DNA from 4 places in the Microbulbifer agarilyticus genome. Region 3 is predicted to be linked to each of the others. Evidence: predicted binding sites of a transcription regulator. Region 3 holds the regulator's gene; each other region holds the start of a gene.
What was found. The regulator LexA, encoded in region 3, represses DNA repair genes until DNA is damaged. The targets are predictions, from matches to a motif close to ACTGTNTNTANANACAGT.
Positions count from the first base shown of each region.

Region 1: the regulator LexA is predicted to act here: its motif matches at 1,932-1,949, upstream of Mag101_RS11315 (PA0069 family radical SAM protein).
Region 2: the regulator LexA is predicted to act here: its motif matches at 1,775-1,792, upstream of imuA (translesion DNA synthesis-associated protein ImuA).
Region 4: the regulator LexA is predicted to act here: its motif matches at 3,281-3,298, upstream of ruvC (crossover junction endodeoxyribonuclease RuvC).

Region 1 is NZ_CP019650.1:2,742,310-2,746,949, reverse strand. Features, by position in the region: gene Mag101_RS11325 (alpha/beta hydrolase) at 1-433, shown strand, start outside; gene Mag101_RS11320 (GIY-YIG nuclease family protein) at 457-768, opposite strand; gene Mag101_RS11315 (PA0069 family radical SAM protein) at 810-1,898, opposite strand; gene Mag101_RS11310 (FMN-binding glutamate synthase family protein) at 2,082-3,626, shown strand; gene Mag101_RS11305 (cation:proton antiporter) at 3,691-4,640, shown strand, end outside.
Region 2 is NZ_CP019650.1:1,182,795-1,187,434, forward strand. Features, by position in the region: gene Mag101_RS04800 (Y-family DNA polymerase) at 1-966, opposite strand, end outside; gene imuA (translesion DNA synthesis-associated protein ImuA) at 999-1,736, opposite strand; gene dcd (dCTP deaminase) at 1,932-2,501, shown strand; gene Mag101_RS04815 (NAD(P)/FAD-dependent oxidoreductase) at 2,514-3,710, shown strand; gene Mag101_RS18280 (Imm27 family immunity protein) at 4,428-4,640, shown strand, end outside.
Region 3 is NZ_CP019650.1:1,892,190-1,896,829, reverse strand. Features, by position in the region: gene Mag101_RS07690 (mechanosensitive ion channel family protein) at 1-289, opposite strand, end outside; gene nagZ (beta-N-acetylhexosaminidase) at 341-1,354, opposite strand; gene Mag101_RS07680 (TetR/AcrR family transcriptional regulator) at 1,438-2,082, opposite strand; gene Mag101_RS07675 (DUF6763 family protein) at 2,382-2,714, shown strand; gene lexA (transcriptional repressor LexA) at 2,855-3,463, shown strand; gene Mag101_RS07665 (hypothetical protein) at 3,571-3,825, opposite strand; gene Mag101_RS07660 (DUF6586 family protein) at 3,974-4,525, opposite strand; gene topA (type I DNA topoisomerase) at 4,569-4,640, opposite strand, start outside.
Region 4 is NZ_CP019650.1:3,294,947-3,299,586, forward strand. Features, by position in the region: gene tolQ (protein TolQ) at 1-505, opposite strand, end outside; gene ybgC (tol-pal system-associated acyl-CoA thioesterase) at 502-915, opposite strand; gene ruvB (Holliday junction branch migration DNA helicase RuvB) at 1,022-2,041, opposite strand; gene ruvA (Holliday junction branch migration protein RuvA) at 2,084-2,695, opposite strand; gene ruvC (crossover junction endodeoxyribonuclease RuvC) at 2,739-3,269, opposite strand; gene Mag101_RS13840 (YebC/PmpR family DNA-binding transcriptional regulator) at 3,463-4,206, opposite strand; gene aspS (aspartate--tRNA ligase) at 4,289-4,640, opposite strand, start outside.

The DNA.
Region 1 (4,640 bases), 850 kb from region 3:
GGGCTTTTCAGCCGGTGGTAACCTCGCTGTGCTTGCCAGTACTGCATTCAAGCGTCGTGCTTATTCTCTTATCGATCAGGCTGACTTGGTAAGTAGTCGGCCAGACTTTGTGGTTGCAGTTTATCCCGGGCATATGACGATGGAGCACAAGAATAAAAAGCCCAAAGCGCTCGCGGCGCAGGAATTGAACTCTGATATTGTGATTTCAGCGGATATTCCGCCGACGCTTTTGGTGCATGCGAAGGACGATTCGGTGAACCCAGTACATTATTCACAAGTATACAAACGCGAACTTGCTCAAGCGGGTGTGAAGGTTGACCTGCTTCTGTATGAATCGGGCGGACATGGATTTGGCGTTAAGCCCCAAGGGGAAGACTCTGACCAGTGGCGGGAAGATGCGCTGCGCTGGCTTACAGAGATGAAGTTTCTCTGATCGATCGTGCCTGAACGCCTTCCTTAATCCACTTGCGCAACACCCTGATAGTCCTTACCCAGATACTCAGCCAGAAAGGGCGGCCCGCGACGAATCAGTTGTTCTTTTCGCGACTTCGGCCAGCGTTTGATTTCCACTTCCAGTTTCAGTGCATCGGACTTACTGCGCATGGCGCACTGAAATTCGAGGCTCAGCGGTCCGCGCCCACGCAGGGCCTTGGCCGCTTTGGGGCCACCACTGCTGTGTTCCTCAAAGCGTCGCTCCACATCGCGCGTGACCCCGGTATACAGGGTGTCGCGGTTGGTGCGAATGAGATAGACAAACCAGCCAGACAAAAAAGATTCCTACTCGTATATTTCCTGCTTGGACGCAGGCCTTAAAACAGGCTGTGTTGATCCCCGGATTGCGGGGGCAGGGTGAACTTGTTGCAATCGAGATTGAGCTTCCGCTCATTCAGGCCTAGTTTGCGACAGGTTATCTTAAATCGCTGCTGCAGTAACTGGGCGAACACGCCGTTACCCCGCTGGCGGCTGCCGAATTCACTCTGGTAATCCTTACCGCCGCGGCTCTGCTGCACAATGCTCATGACGTGTTGTGCGCGCTCTGGATAGTGCTCCTGCAGCCATTGTCGGAACAGTGGGGCTACTTCAAACGGGAGGCGCAGCAGGATGTAGGCCGCGTGGATGGCACCGGCCGCGTGCGCCCGGGTCAGTATCTGTTCCAGCTCGGCGTCGTTCAGAGCGGGAATAATCGGGGCTGCCATCACGGCGGTGGGAATACCCGCGCTGCTCAGGGCCTCAATCATACGCAGCCGTGCATTGGGGCCTGCGGTACGGGGTTCCAGGCGGCGTTTCAATTCGTTGTCCAGCGTGGTCACACTGATGGCGACGTGCGCCAAATTGTCCTGCGCCATTTCGGCGAGGATGGGCAGGTCGCGCAGGATCAGCTGGCCCTTGGTGACGATGGTTACCGGGTGCTGGTGCTCTTGCAGGGTTTGCAGAATCCGGCGGGTGATTTGCTTGTCTTTTTCCAGCGGCTGGTAGGGGTCGGTGTTGGTCCCCAGGGCAATGGGGCTGCACTGATACTTGGGCTTGCGCAGTGCTTGCTGTAGAAGCTCGGTGGCGTTCGGCTTGAAAAACAGCTGCGTCTCGAAATCCAGCCCCGGGGACAAGTCCATATAGGCATGCGCCGGGCGCGCATAGCAGTAGATACAGCCGTGTTCGCAGCCGCGGTAGGGGTTGATGGATTGGCTGAACGGGAGATCCGGGGATTGGTTGGTGGCGATGATCGAGCGCGCCTTTTCCTCTATGGCGACGGTTTCGATACGTTCCAGCGGCTCCAGGGTCGTCTCCCAACCGTCACTCTCGCGGCTGCTAACCTGATCTACAAAGCGCCCGGCCAGATTGCTGACGGCACCGCGGCCCTTGAGTGGGCGGGTAGGGTTACTGGAGGAATCGTTGGCCACGTGCTTCTGGATCGGGTCTGGTAATGAATGTGATCTGTATGGATATACAGTTTATTGTTGTACGAAGGGGGGCGCAAGCGCACCGTGCAAGGGCGCGCGGGAGGTCATACAATGACCGGTCAGTACTCTCCGTATGTACTGGTGACTAGTACTCAATAACAAAAACAGTGCAGGGATTAGGGAATGGATCTTCAAGCGGTCGCCGCCATCTATGCGTTTGCGGTCAAGGTGCTGCAGATATTTGCCATGCTGTTCGCCTTCGGGCTGGTGGTGCTGGTGCTGTATCTGGTGTACCTGTATCTGGCGGATGTCAGCCAGACCAAGCAGGCGATCCGGCGCAACTTCCCGGTCCTGGGCCGCTTCCGTTACCAGTTTGAGCATCTGGGGGAGTTTTTCCGCCAGTACTTCTTTGCGCTCGACCGGGAGGAGATGCCGTTTAACCGCGCCCAGCGCAGCTGGGTGTATCGTGCGGCAAAGAATGTGGATTCCACCCTCGCGTTTGGTTCTACCCGCCCGCTGAACCAGCCCGGCGATATCGTATTCCTGAATCACCCGTTTCCCACGCTGGCCAAAGACGCGGTGCCGGCGCGGGAAATCACTCTGGGGGAGGGCGTGGCACGCACCCCCTATACCACCCGCTCCATCTTTAATATCTCGGGCATGAGCTTCGGCGCGCTGTCGGTCCCGGCGGTAACGGCGTTATCCAAAGGTGCCGCCAAGGCGGGTATCTGGCTTAACACCGGGGAAGGGGGCTTGTCTCCGCACCATTTGGTCGGGGGCTGCGACATCGTGTTTCAGGTGGGTACCGCCAAGTACGGCGTTCGCGATACGGAAGGTAACCTGGACGACGATAAGCTGCGCAAGGTCGCCGACCATGAACAGGTGAAGATGTTCGAGCTGAAACTGTCCCAGGGTGCCAAGCCCGGCAAGGGCGGGATTTTGCCCGGCGTGAAGGTGACACCGGAAATCGCCCATGTGCGGGGTATCCCGGTGGGCGAGGATTCCATCAGTCCTAACGGGCACCCGGAAATCCGCGATGTGGATAGCTTGCTGGATATGATCAATCACATCCGCGAGGTGACGGGTAAACCCACGGGCATAAAATGCGTGATAGGTACCAGCGACTGGCTGCACGATTTGTTTGAGGCGATTTTGCGCCGGGGCATCGACAGTGCGCCAGACTTTATCAATATCGACAGCGCCGATGGTGGCAGCGGCGCTGCGCCGCAGAGCCTGATGGATTACATGGGGCTACCCTTGAATCGCAGCCTGCCGATGGTGGTGGACCTGGTTGAAGATTACGGGCTGCGGGAACGGATCAAGATTATCTGTGCGGGCAAGCTGCTAACACCGTCGGTGGTGGCCTGGGCGCTGGCCATGGGCGCGGATTTTGTGAATTGTGGGCGCGGATTTATGTTTGCACTGGGCTGTATTCAGGCGATGCAGTGCAATAAAAATACCTGCCCCACGGGCGTTACCACCCACAATCCGGATTTGCAGCAGGGGCTGGACCCAATGGACAAGGCGGAGCGCGTCTACCATTACGCGCGTAACCTGGATTACGAAGTGGGGACTATTGCGCACTCTTGCGGCGTACCGGAGCCGCGCCAGTTGCGGCGTTCACATCTGGAGGTCATTGGTGAGCGCGGCGTCGCGGTGCCACTGACTACCCTTGCCTCGCTGGCGGAATCCCGCTCGGTGATTGCGACCGATCGCCGGGAGCAATAGAAAGCTCAACAGACAGCTCAGCAGGCAGCCCAATAGAGAGATCAGTAACAAGGAGCGAACAGCCATGGAAGGCGTTGTTACTCTGGTTGGCCAGGGCCTGTATATGGCGTTTGCCGCCGTCGCGGGTTTGGGTATCGCCCGTGTCTTAAAGCGCGACAGCACACTCGGTTGCCTGATTGCCGGCGTGGTCGCCGGTATGCTCCTGCCCATTTTCAATTACGACACCGGCCTGCGTGCGGAGAATCTGCATCAGCTGGTGTTTTTCGTCATTTTGCCGGTGTTGATCTTTGAGTCTGCATGGAAGATCGACCCGATTATCCTGATTCGATGGCTGGGGCCGATCCTGTTGTTGGCAACCGTCGGTGTGCTGATTTGCTGTTTGATTACCGCGGTGCTGGTTTACTACGGCATTCATCATCCCACGGGTTTCCCCTGGATTGCGGCCTTCCTCACAGGCGCCATTCTTGCGGCCACAGATCCTGTCTGCGTGGTGGCGCGTTTGCGCGATAGTGGTGCCGATGACCAGTTGCTGACGCTGGTAGAAGGGGAGAGCCTGTTTAACGATGCTGCGGCCATTGTGTTGTTCTCATTCGCGCTGGGTGTTGCTAGCCACAGTGTGATGGAAGGGACCGTGGCCACCGGCGAGCCGCTGTCCGGATTTGCGAGTTTTTCCCTGTATTTCCTTACCGTGTTTATCGGTGGTTTGGCGGTGGGCACCATCTGCGGCTTGCTGACCGCCATTGTGATTCTGTTTTTGAAGTCCGCCGGTGCTGCGCTGATGGTGCTGGTGTTGGCGGCATTCGGCAGCTTCTACTTGGCGGAGCATGTGGTTGGCGTGTCCGGCATTCTTTCGGTAATGGTGTGTGCCATTATTGCGCGCTCCTGTTTGCGCGAGCAGCAGGACACCTATCTGAGTCATGCGGAACCCACCTGGGAGTGGCTGGGGCTGTTTTTCAATGCGCTGATCTTCGTGATCATGGGACTGGTGATTACGTTTGAAATGTTTACTCATCA
Region 2 (4,640 bases), 710 kb from region 3:
GATCAGGCGTTGTGGGTCGAGCAGTGGGCGGGATACCTCCACATTGACCTGCTGCTGGCCGCGGCTGCCGTAATCCAGCACCCAGCAAAGTTGCTGGCTGTATAGTTGGCGGCGCTGCAGTTGCCGGCAGAGCTCACGTATCAGGCGGCCGGCGGGGAAGAGCAGTTGCTCGCTGTTATCCAGTGGGCTGGGGAAAAACAGCTCGTTGTGAAACTCCGCCGGCGGTTCAAAACTGGGCACCGGGTCTGGGCGGGTGCCGTTCAGTTGCGCCAGGTAGCTGATGAAGTTGCGCCCGAAGCGGCTGCCCACTTCCGACAGCGGAATGGCCAGCAACTGGCTGACCCGCTTGATACCCGAGGCATACAATTTGGCTATGGCCTTGTGGTTGCAGTCGAGCAATTTACTGGGTGCGAAACTGATCCACTGGCGCCACTGCTGTGGGGTCGGGGCGTGTTTGGTTTCCACCAACCACTGGCGGTGTTCGGGCAGCTGACTCAACAAGTGCGCCGCACTGGGACTGTGCCCCAGGCCCATAAAGTGGCTTATGCGCATTTTGCGCAGCTCTTTGCCTAACTGTTGCAGCAGTGGACGCAGGCCCTGATGTGCCTTGAGGCAGCCACTGATTTCCAGGTACAGGCAGGCAAAATGGTTATCCGGCTGGTTGTGTTCCCGCTCGGCGCTGCGCGGGGAGACCACCGGGGTAAAACTGTAGGCCCATTGCGCCAATTGCTGTAGTAGTTGTTCTTCCCGCTCCGCATCCCGCTCCAGTAGTTGCAAGTCTGCACAGTAAGCACAGGCGGTAGCAATGCTGAGCCCGGGTTCCACATTCTGTTTATTGGCAGCCTGGTTGGCCTCAATAATCAAACTGCTCTGAGCCACTGCCAGGGGTGTGCTGTCCCCGGCACGGTGTGCACGAGTCAGTGCTTCAAGGGGAAGCTTGGGGAGCTGGATACAAAGCCAGAGCATGAGTGGTTCCTCTTTGTCCTCAGGTGGGGCGATCAGTGCAGTGGCTGATCGTGGCGCACCAGATCCGGGTTGCGCGCCAGATGCACACGCTGGCCGGACTTGCCGCTTAGCTGTTTGAACAGGTGCAGCGCCAGTTGCTCGCCATCGCTCTTCAGTTGCAGGCGCAGGGCCGCCGGCGACGGTGTTTTTACACAGGAGCCGGGGCGGAAGTGGAAATGCAGGCAATCGCCATCGCGGGCGGCGACTTGCAGGCGACGCAGGTCTTTATCTGCCGGGGTTTCCTTGCCTTGCCACTGGATCAGCGCACCGCAGGCACCGGATTGCAGGGACTGTTCTGCTGCCCACAGCTGGTCCCGCTGGCCCCGGGGGTGCAGAACCAACAGCTTCTCCAGCTGTACTCCCGCCTGCACCAGCGCCGGAGCGTAGGGAATCAGCGGTGGGTTCACCAGGATCACCATCTGCCCCTGGCGGGTGAGCTCGGCCAAAGTTGGTAGGATCAGCGACATCTCACCGATACCCGCCTTGTCGATCAGTAGTTCGGTGGAGGCGGCGCGCGGCCAGCCGTGCCCAGTGAGCAGCGCATCCAGCCCGCGGTAGCCGGTACTGATACCGGTGCGGCTGCGGCCCTGGCCACTGGCCAGTTGCCAGATGTCCGGGCGCGTCAGCAACTGCTGCAATGGCTGGGCCTGCTCTTGCCCTGGGGGTAGAGGCTCGTTGTTGGCCTGTTCAGCTAACTGCTTGTTTTGCAAAAAGTTTTCGGCGCTGTTCACGATTGGCTCGCTCCACACGGGTGGTCTGTCAGTGTTTAACTGTATGTGTATACAGTTGTTACTGGCAATTTATACAGTACTCATCCAGTATCGGCAAGAGCGTACCGAATTCACTGGCACTTTTTTGAACAGGGTAAAACCGCTATGATTCGGCCTCTTTAATGACCGCCAGATATGAACAAGTGAGGGGACAGGGTGAGTATCAAATCCGATAAGTGGATTCGTCGTATGGCTGAAAATGAGGGCATGATCGAGCCCTTCGAGCCGGGCCAGGTGCGCCACGGGGCCTCCGGCGACCGCCTGATCTCTTACGGCACCTCGAGCTACGGCTACGATGTACGCTGTGCCAGTGAGTTCAAGATCTTCACCAACGTGCACTCCGCCACCGTGGACCCCAAGGCCTTTGATGAAGACAGCTTCGTCGACGTCGAGGGTGAATACTGTGTGATCCCGCCCAATTCCTTCGCGCTGGCGCGTACCGTAGAGTACTTCCGCATCCCACGCTCGGTATTGACCGTGTGCCTGGGCAAGTCCACCTATGCGCGCTGCGGCATTATTGTGAACGTGACCCCGCTGGAACCCGAGTGGGAAGGGCACGTAACTCTGGAATTCTCCAACACCACCAACCTGCCGGCGAAGATCTACGCTAATGAAGGCGTGGCGCAGATGCTGTTCTTCGAGTCTGATGAAATCTGCGATGTTTCCTACAAGGATCGCGGTGGTAAATACCAGGGCCAGCGCGGCGTAACCCTGCCGAAGACCTGATTCGACTGAAGAATGACAGACCTCCCCACCCAGGCCGATGTACTGATCATCGGCGCCGGCGCCGCCGGCCTGATGTGTGCCTCGGTGGCGGGCAAGCGTGGCCGCAGCGTATTGGTGCTGGACCACGCCAATAAAGTCGGCAAGAAAATCCTGATGTCCGGCGGCGGCCGCTGCAACTTCACCAACCTGTACACGGCGCCAGACAACTTCTACAGCGAAAACCCGCACTTCTGTAAATCCGCACTGGCCCGCTATACCCAGTGGGACTTCATCGCGCTGGTGGAAAAGCACGGTATTCCCTACCACGAGAAAACCCTCGGCCAGCTGTTCTGCGATAACAAGTCCCGGGATATTGTCGACCTGCTGTTGGCAGAGTGCCGCGAAGCCAAAGCGCAGATCCGTACCCGCTGCGATATCCAGCGAATCGAACCCCTCGAGCCACAGGGCTTTGCCGTGCACACCTCCTTGGGCAAGGTGCTTTGTACCTCGCTCGTGATTGCCACCGGTGGCCTGTCTATTCCCACCATGGGTGCTACTGGCTATGGCTACGAGGTGGCACGCCAGTTTGGCCACAATATTATTCCTACCCGTGCCGCACTAGTGCCCTTTACCCTGAATCAGCGCGCGTTAAACCGGCAACAGGAGTTACCGGGTACATCACTCGCAGTAACCGCCAGTTGTGCACAGGGTGCCTTTCAGGAACAGATGTTGTTTACCCACAAGGGGTTGAGTGGCCCAGCCGTACTCCAGGTTTCCAGCCACTGGAAAGAGGGTATGCCGGTAACCTTTGATTTGGCTCCGGGACTGGATTTGTCAGATTGGCTGGCTGAGCAACGCAGCAACAAGCCGGAGACCTCCCTGCATACAGCACTGGCGGAACTGTGGAGTAAAAAACTAGTGCAGTTTTTCCTGCACAGAAACGGCCTGCAAACGAAGCCACTCAAGCAATACACCGATAGCGAACTGCGCACGGTGGCAGAAAAGCTGCAAATTTGGACGCTAACACCAGAAGGTACAGAAGGGTACCGTACTGCAGAAGTCACCCTCGGTGGTGTAGATACCAATGAAGTGTCATCCCGCAGTATGGAAAGCATGAAGCAGCCGGGGTTGTATTTTATTGGGGAAGTGCTGGATGTAACTGGCTGGCTCGGTGGGTTTAACTTCCAATGGGCCTGGGCTTCCGCACACGCCGCAGGTGGTTTGGTTTAACCGCCTGTTTTCGCAAAATAATAAGGCCTGAAATTGCGCCCGAATAGCCCGAAATAATAAGCCGTGGCTTACATCCAAAGAAAAACTTCTCTAAGTTATTGATTTTCTTAGGCGAATAATGTGTTCAAGAGCCCTCTGTAGGAAAAGGCGACTGAAGCCAATGGCTCGCTATTTCCGCTTATGATTTAATCAGTGCTCTATAAGTTGTTGTAAATGGTGGTATTTTCTTTGACGCCAGTATGGCTGGCTCCAGAAATAGTAGCCAAAAATATATAAAGCCTTAGGCTTATGAATAAACTGTTAGATTTGGTCGGGGGCGGAGTACTTGGCCTTTTAATGATAAAGTATTTTTCGAGCTGTATGTAAATACAGTATGGAAATAATAACTAAACATATACAGTGGTATTTATTCTAAAAGGAAGATGACGATCAAAAATTTTTCGTGTTACCGTGAAGCGCTGCTTCCGCACGCAAGCACGAGTGGTTGCGGACGTAAGCCTCTCTTCACGGCAAGGAATTTTGTCGCATCTACTATCCCTTTCAGTAGAAACTCCACTTTCATACCGTTCGTTAAGTTCTGCTTAAGCAGAGGCAAGTAGGGCCGGAGATGACGATAAACGAATACAGTTCGCTCCGGCTAAAATCTAACAAGTCGCCGAACGATACCCTGCGAAAAGCGCAGGGATCGTTGGCTGATCTTTAAATGTCAGATCAAGAATGAAGCAAATTAAAGGAAATCGAGTAAAGGAGTATTTGGAGGCTAACTGTGTTGAGCTTGCTACGGATGAATCTGGGTGGGAGTCACTCTACCAAGATAAATCAACCAAGGAGCTATGGATTCGCACATTTCCCGATTCACACCTTCATGGCGGTGGCCTACCTTTACTCACACTGCTCTCTGAGTCAGAGGCTAAAGCAAAGTTTAAGACA
Region 3 (4,640 bases):
TATCCGCGAGCCAGGTAAGGAGCTCTGAGCCCGTGGTGGCAGCGGTGCGAGAAGCAGCAAAGGACAACCCCAACAACCAGATCAAAATCGACGCCGGTGGATTCATGGAGTTTGCCAGCGCATCGTCCCACGGGTTTACCGTGCGCTCTGCCCGCGCCTGGAGCTGAAGAATAAAGCGCCCCACCAACCAGGAGGCCAGCGCGGTAAACAGAACGATGAAAAAGATTTCGGCAATCCAGAAGCGGTCGTCCCCGACCAGGGAGCGCAAGAACGCTTTAGCTGACTCCACAAACTACTCCATAAGCTGCAGACGAATGAATTAGGGGATTATTGTGCGTATTTACATCCAGGATGCCAGCCATTCGCGTGTTTTTTGCCAACGGTCGCTCTTTTCCAGTGCATCCCAACTGTTTATCTTGGGCTGGCCTCGCATACGGGAGAGGCGTTCGCTCGACGCAGGGTCAATAGAGTGGCCTTGCAGCGCATCCAGGACCTCGATAGCACCCTGACGGTTATTACAGACGATTCCCATATCGCAGCCCGCGGAAAGTGCCGCGTGAATTCGCTCCCGATAACCACCTGCTGCGCCGGCGCCCTCCATGGTCAGATCATCACTAAAGATGACCCCATCAAACTTGAGGCGCTTGCGTAAAATCTCTTGCAGCCAGTAGCGTGAAAAGCCCACGGAGTTTTCATCGACTTTGGCAAAGCGGATATGCGCCGGCATGACGGCTTCCAATTCGCCAGCGGCAATACATTCTGCAAACGGCACCCCGTCCGCTGCAAGCACAGTCTCGAGATCGCGCTCATCAACCGGCAGTTCTTCGTGGCTGTCTTCCAGCACCTGGCCATGGCCGGGAAAATGCTTGCCCGTAGTTGCCATTCCGGCTTCGTGCATGCCGGCAATAAACGGTCGAGCCTTGTGGCACAGCGTCAGTGGATCCTGCGCGAAACTGCGATCACCGACAATGCGACAAAAATCGTCGTCCGCATCGAGCACCGGTGCGAAGCTGAAGTCCACGCCCACCGCGAGCAGTTCGGCCGCCAGCAGCCAGCCGACATCCTGCAATTGCTGCGTATTCGCTTGCGCACTGAGCGCCTGCATTGAGGGAATACGCGTGAAGAAGTCCCGGAAGCGCTGCACCCTGCCCCCTTCCTGATCCACTGCCAGCAGAATTTCAGGGCGCACTGCACGGATCTCTGCAATGAGGCTTTCCAGTTGCGGGCGGTTCTCATAATTGCGCGCAAAAAATATTAGCCCGCCAACATGTGGATGCCGCAGCAGCTCGCGATCCTCCTCGGTAAGCGTAAGGCCATCCACATCGATCATTACCGGGCCAATCTGAGCAGACATCGGCATACACTCCACAATTTAACTTCGATCACGTAATAGACGATCAAACCCTAGCGATTAATGGGCCACCGTTTCCCGGCCAATTATTCACCTTCGGTCGGTACGGGCGCGGTCAACATGGCCACTGCGGCCGGCGCCAGCCGGGCAAGTGTCTCTTCCAGGCTGCTTTCAGCGCCGAAATCCTCTCTCAGGATAGCTTCGATCGCGTCAAAGCTCGAAAGGGAAAATACCGTGGCCCCGAGCATGAAATAGAGGCGCCAGTAAAAGGTCACCGGATCTACGTGGGGCAAGGCGGTGGCCAGCGAGCCCGCGAAACGGCGGTAAGAGTCGCCGTAGCGGGAAACGATAAAGCGGCGCAAATGGCCCTGGGACTGGGTGTACGCCAGCCCTAGCAGGCGCATAAACCGCTTGGGGTCACGCCCCTGACTGGCCAAGCCGGCCAAAGCAACCCGGTATAGACTCTGCAGCAGGTCATCCAGCTGCAATGAACCCTCATCTGTAGTCAGGCGGGCGAGTTCTGCATCCAAAGACGTCGTAAAAGGTGTAAGAAATCGCTCGAATACGGCCTGAATCAGTTCTTTTTTCGAACCAAAATGATAATTCACCGCCGCCAGATTGACTCCTGCGGTACTGGTGATGGTGCGCAAAGAGGTCTCGGTAAACCCGCGCTCGGCAAACAGCACTTCCGCAGCATCCAATATCCGCTGAACAGTATCCAACTGACTCATACCAATCTCACAACAATTCAAACCGACAATTTAAACGTTTGTTTTAACCGCCAGACTAGCACATACCGGCAATGATGGAATACGCGCATGCACAATCGATCTAAACACGCGCCCCAGCAGCGCTGGTTCGAGTTACCAAGCGCACGCCCGCGACATTAGATTGGCCATGAACATTTGAAAAAATCGCGCAACTCGTCGCATCTGCCGAACCCCCGCAGAAACCGCGCCAGAGCTAGCGCCACGAGTGGGAAGGCCCGAGATAAAAACCCGGGCTACCCCCGACACAGGAGGGCCAAGTCATGGCGAGAATCGCCCCTGAAATTGGCAGCTGGTTTGAAAACTTCGACACAGGCGACCTGTTTGAGGTCGTTGCCGTTGACCACCCGTCACGCACCATCGAGATTCAATATCTCGACGGCAGCATCGATGAAATCGAATTTCAGAATTGGCCTTCCCTACCGGTAATAGGCGCTGCCGCACCGGAAGATGCAAACGCCAGTTACGGCACCTTTGCGGATGAAATGGGAGACGAGGAAGACGCCGGCTTCAAGAGCCCAATCTTTTCACCCGCCCAGAGCGCCATTGACCGACTGGAGGGAGACTCTTTTCCGGGCACGGACGAAGGTATTTAAAAAAGCTTCCAAATAATCAATCTTACGACGCAGGCAAGTTTCCCTTTGGGATTCAACTTGCCTGGGTACAGTTTGCGCGCGCCATAAATCTGTATATAATCACAGCACCTGTATAAAAATACAGATCAAAGGAAGGCGCAATGACAAATCTCACCGCACGCCAGGCTCAGGTTCTGGAACTGATCAAGAGCTATGTGGACGATACCGGTTACCCCCCTACCCGAGCCGAAATTGCTCAGGAACTTGGTTTTCGCTCTCCCAACGCAGCAGAAGAACACCTCAAGGCCCTGGCCCGCAAAGGCGCGATCGAAATGGTTGCCGGTGCCTCCCGCGGTATCCGCATTCCCGACCACCACACTGGCCTGCCCGTTGTCGGCCGTGTTGCCGCTGGCAACCCGATTCTCGCGGAAGAAAACATCGAAGAATACTGTGAGATCCCGGCGGAGTTTTTCCATCCGCCTGCAGACTATCTGCTGCGCGTACACGGAATGAGTATGAAAGACGCCGGTATTCTCGACGGCGACCTGTTGGCAGTGCAGCGCACCGACAACATCCGCAATGGGCAGATTGTTGTAGCGCGTATTGAAGATGAAGTGACGGTGAAGCGCTTCAAGCGTCGTGGCAACCAGGCCACGGTACAATTGCACCCAGAAAATGAAGAGTTCAACGTGATTGAAGTGGACATGCGCGACCGCAACTTTGCCATCGAAGGGTTGGCAGTCGGAGTGATTCGACAAAATCCGATCTGATCGCGCTACTCGCAATCGCTGGGCGAATTATTTCAGGCATAAAAAAACAGGGCATACGCCCTGTTTTTTTATGCCTGAAAGTCTTTTCAAACCTTCTTTTCACACCATCAGTGAATCGTGTGCTCAGTGATATCAACCACTTCTTCCTCGAAAGGCTCTGGCTCCATTTCACCGATATCCTGAACCGCTTCGATCCCCGCCTCCAGCATGGCTCGGGCGACCGCTACCTTGTGATCGCGCAAAAAATGCATACTCTCGTCGGAGAAACGAATACGCACCAGAGGCTCACCCTTGTGACCAGCGCGTCGTAGCGCCACATCACCATTGGACAGCTCAATGATCTCGTAAGTCTCTGTAGACATTCACTTCTCCGGTAACCGCGTGATTTGGCAGCCAGTGTACCACAGGGGGCATCCACTAATCAGCGTGCATCCACTAATAGATTTCTTTGGTGAATTAACGCCTGCATTGCCCCGGGGAACCGGAACCGTGACACGAGTAGCCCGGTTGCTACCACTCTTGACTCTGCGCTCGCTGACGCTGAATCAGCTCCACCAATGCCTGATACCAATGGCGAAGGTTGTCTGCGGTCATAGCGGCGTCCTGAGGGCCTGCAGAGGGGTTATCCAGCTGCCGCACCGGGATCATGGTTTCTACACCAGAGGCAGTGGCGTTCGACGCCCCTGACGATCCTGCAGGAGCGGAAGTCGACAATTGCCAGTGCCCGGCCCATGCGCGGCAGAGCCCACTCAGCCAACTCTCCGGGTCCTCTGACAAGTTCACCAGCTCCGTCACATCACCGCTGAACTTGCCGCGCTGGGATACCAGCGCCGCAAGCGCCTGCGCGCTTTCCGGCTCAGAACCAGCGGCAAAACCGAGCTGCAACTGATGCCCCTGCTCCGCAAGGAATGCCCGGTAAGCACGCCACAGCTGCGTTAAAGCCGCCTCCAAAAGTGCAGAGTCCAGCAATGACTGCCCGCTGGCAACCTGTTGGGACTCGCCCAGCAACAGCTGGGCCTTGCGCAGCGTAGATGCCACCGTTCCGGTGTAGGGATTGCTCAAAACTTCCGTTCCCTTCCTGTTGAGGCCTTTTTAGGCCTACCACTTACTTCGCTGGCGTTTTCTTTGCTGCCGCTTTCTTGGCAGGTGCTTTTTTAGCCGCAGTCTTCTTCGCGGC
Region 4 (4,640 bases), 1.4 Mb from region 3:
TGGTGGCCTGGTGCATGGTGGCGAGGCCGCGGAAGGAGTTCATGATGCCCCATACAGTGCCGAACAGGCCGATATACGGGCTCACCGAGCCGACGGTGGCGAGGAACGGCAGGTTCATCTCGACCTTTTCCTGCTCCCGGGACATGGCCACGCGCATGGCGCGCTCGGTCCCTTCCATCACCGCCGCCGGGCTACTTTTGCCCTGTTGGCGCAGACGGGTGAATTCGGTGAAACCGGCGCGAAACAGGGATTCTACCCCGTCAATTTTGCCCTTCTCCGCCGCGGCATTGCCGTCGCGGAACAGCTGGTTCAGGTCCGAACCGGACCAGAACTTACGTTCGAAGTTGATCATGGACTTGCGCGCCCGCGACAGGTAGGTACCGCGCTGAATGATCATTACCCAGGAAATGACCGAGGCCAGCAGTAGCATCAGCATTACCAACTGCACCAATAGACTGGCGCTGGAAATCAGCCCCCACAGAGAAAGTTGTTCACCGGCGTTCATGAATTTTGACTCGCTGCCTTCAATGCTTGATGGATGTTCTCGGGAAGAGCGCAGGGTTTGCGGCTTGCATCGTCCACACAAGCCACTTTGACCACACCCTCACAAATAATTTCATTACCGCGCCAAATTTTTTGCTCGAAAGTCACGGCGGCGCGACCGACCTTGCCCACAGCGGCACTGGCCCGGAGTTCATCGTCGAGCAGAGCCGAGCGACGGTATTGGATCTCCGCAGAGTGGACCACCAGTAACAACCCCTGTTGTGGCATGGCGGGCTTATCATAGCCGAGCGCACGGACCAATTCTGTGCGCGCGCGCTCCATATACTTTAAATAATTGACGTAATAGACGATTCCGCCAGCGTCCGTATCCTCGATATAGACGCGAATGGGAATATTGAAAGGTTCTGACACGCACCATCCTTTTCTTGCCGACCGCGCACGCATTCTTTTTGTTGAGCGCGGTTTGAGAGACATGCTACAGGATGTAGACCGGTTCGTCAGGTATGGTCAGACCCGATTAGGCCCGGTCTGGTTTGGGGATGCCGAAATGTTCATAGGCCAGGGCCGTCACCACGCGACCGCGGGGGGTGCGAGTCAGGTAGCCCTGCTGGATCAGGTAGGGTTCGAGCACATCTTCGATGGTGTCGCGCTCTTCACTGACCGCGGCTGCCAGGCTGTCGACGCCCACCGGGCCACCATCGAACTTTTCGATCATGGTCAGCAGCATGCGGCGGTCCAGCTGGTCAAAGCCGCGCACATCCACGTTCAACATATTCAGCGCAAGATCGGCGATATCGGCATTCACATGGCCATCGCTCTTTACCTCGGCATAATCGCGCACCCGGCGCAGCAGGCGATTGGCAATACGCGGGGTGCCGCGGGCACGCCGCGCCACCTCGTGGGCACCGCCCTCGTCCATATCCACGCCCATCAGGCCCGCGGAGCGCGCCACAATACTGGTGAGGTCTTCCACGCTGTAGAACTCGAGGCGCTGCACAATACCAAAGCGGTCGCGCAGCGGTGAGGTAAGCAGGCCCGCGCGAGTGGTGGCGCCGACCAGGGTAAACGGCGGCAAGTCCAGCTTGATGGAGCGCGCTGCCGGCCCCTCACCTATCATGATATCCAGCTGGTAATCCTCCATCGCTGGATACAGCACCTCCTCCACATGGGGGCTCAGGCGGTGAATCTCGTCGATAAACAGCACATCACCCGGCTCGAGATTGGTCATGATTGCCGCGAGATCACCGGCTTTTTCCAGCACCGGTCCGGATGTGGTCTTGATCGCCACTCCCATTTCCGCGGCAATGATATTGGCGAGCGTGGTCTTACCAAGCCCCGGAGGACCGAATACCAGAGTGTGGTCTAGCGCCTCTTTACGCAGCTTGGCGGCCTGAATAAAGATCTCCATCTGCTCCCGCACCACCGGCTGACCGACATAATCAGACAGGGTTTTGGGGCGCACCGCACGGTCATACTGCTCTTCCTGGCCGGAAGGGCCCTGCGGTTCGGGGGCGATAAGACGATCGGCTTCAATCACTGGAAATTCTCTTCAAAAAATCCGGGCTACAACGCTTCAGGCTCAAGCGGGCGCCATGCTCTTCAGAGCGAGACGAATCAGGGTGGCGCTATCGGCCTCCGGCTGCTCTTTCAGCGCCCGGGCCACCATTTTGCTGGCGTCTGTGGGCTTGTAGCCCAGCGCCGCCAGCGCACTTTCCGCCTCACCAGAATGGTCCACCTTGGGTTCATTATTGGTGGACATCAACGGAATATCGCCCAGGTCACCGGTTTGCGGGGCAAGCTTGCCGCGCAATTCAATAATCAAGCGCTCGGCGGTTTTCTTACCGACGCCCGGCACCTTCACCAGCGCACCGACATTATCGTCCGCCACACAGCGCGCCAGCGCCGCGCCGTCCAGCCCGGACAGGATTGCCAGCGCCATTTTGGGCCCCACGCCGTTCACCTTGATCAGGATGCGGAACAGCTGGCGGTCGGATTCACGGATAAAACCGAACAGTTGCTGGGAAGTCTCCGACACCGCCAGATGGGTGTGCAACTGCACGCTGCCACCGAGCTGCGGCAATTCAAAAATGGTAGTCATGGGTGCGAGCACCTCATAACCGACGCCCTGCACATCGACCAGCAGTTGCGGCGGCTGAACCGCGGCCAGTGTTCCGGTGAGTCTTCCTATCATCTGTTTTCCAATTTCAAATTATCGACTGATCGGCTTCGACCGATTAATTCACACTCAGACGGCCGCGACGGAAACGCGCCCGCGACCCGGCCGATGACTGGATCAACGTCTGCATGGTGTGCATATGACACAGCGCCACCGCCAGCGCATCCGCCGCATCCTCCTGGGGGGAGGCAGGTAACTTCAGTAACGTCTTGACCATATGCTGGACCTGCAGCTTGTCCGCAGCACCGTTACCTACCACCGCCTGTTTGACCTTGCGCGCTTCGTACTCGGCCACTGGCAGGTCTGCGTGGGTTGCCGCAACGATGGCGGCACCTCGCGCCTGACCCAGTTTCAGGGCAGAACCGGCACTTTTGGACATAAACACGTTCTCGATGGCCATCTGTTGCGGCTGGTACTGCTGGGCAATCTGGCTAACCGCGTCAAAGATGAGCTTCAGGCGCTCGGGCAGCGGGCCGTCGGGCAGCTTGATCACGCCACTGGCCACATAGCGGGCATTGGAGCGCTCCACATCGATGACTCCGTAACCAGTCTTGCGCGAGCCGGGATCGATCCCCAGGATTCGAGTCACCTCAGGCCACCCCTGTACATTTATACATTGTTGGAGGGAAGTGTCCCAAGGTGAGCCCGAGGCGTCAAGGCTAGGCGGAAATATGGTGGGGCAGAAACAAAAACGCCCCGGCAAGCGGGGCATTCATACGATATTCAAAAAGCGTAGCGAGCGGGTGGCCGCCGGACGTCGCTAGGCGCACGCACAGTAGCTTTTAGGCGAGTTCCGCCATCACGGCTTCCGGGATATCCGCATTGGTGTAGACGTTTTGCACATCGTCCAGGTCTTCCAGCATATCCACCAGCGCCAGCACCTTCTCAGCACCATCTTTGTCCATGGGGACCGTGGTGGAAGGGATCATGGCGATGTCCGCATTGTCAGGGGCGAAGCCCGCCTCGGTCAGCGCATCCTTTACAGACAGGTAATCGGTAAACTCGGTGGTTACCTCGATACTGCCATCGTCATTGGTTTCGATGTCTTCGGCACCCGCTTCCAGGGCCGCCTCCATCAGCGCATCTTCGTCGGCGCCAGCCTCGTAAAACATCTGGCCTTTGCGTGTAAACAGGTAAGCAACGGAACCGTCGGTACCCAGGTTACCACCGCGCTTGGTGAAGGAATGACGCACTTCCGCCACGGTGCGTTTGCGGTTGTCGGTCAGGCATTCCACCAGCACCGCCACGCCACCAACGCCGTAACCTTCGTAGGTGACCGCTTCGTAGTTTTCACCATCAGCATTGCCAGCACCGCGGGCGATGGCCTTATCGATGGTATCGCGCTTCATGTTTGCGCCCAGCGCCTTATCAATGGTGGCACGCAGCGCGGGGTTGTCATCCGGGTTACCGCCAGCCTTCGCCGCTACGGTCAGCTCGCGAATGATCTTGGTGAAAACCTTGCCCCGCTTGGCATCCTGGGCAGCTTTGCGGTGCTTGATGTTGGCCCATTTACTATGTCCCGCCATCGAACTCTCTCCGGTCTACTTCGTTATGAGGCGCATACAAACCTGATTTGCCCCAGCGAAAACCGAGGCAGCACAGAATACGTTAGCCTACCTGCTCTTCTTTCTGACGCAGGCGAATGCTCAGCTCACGCAGCTGCTTGGCATCCACCGCACCCGGAGCGTCGGTCATAACACAGGCCGCGCTCTGGGTTTTCGGGAAGGCAATCACGTCGCGAATCGACTCGCTGTCGGTCATCAGCATCACCAGGCGGTCGAGACCAAAGGCCAGACCACCGTGGGGCGGCGCACCGTACTTCAGCGCGTCCAGCAGGAAGCCGAACTTCTCGCGCTGCTCCTGCTCGTCGATACCCAGCACACGGAATACCATCTCCTGCATGGACTGGTCGTGGATACGGATGGAACCACCACCCAGTTCGGTACCGTTCAGCACCATA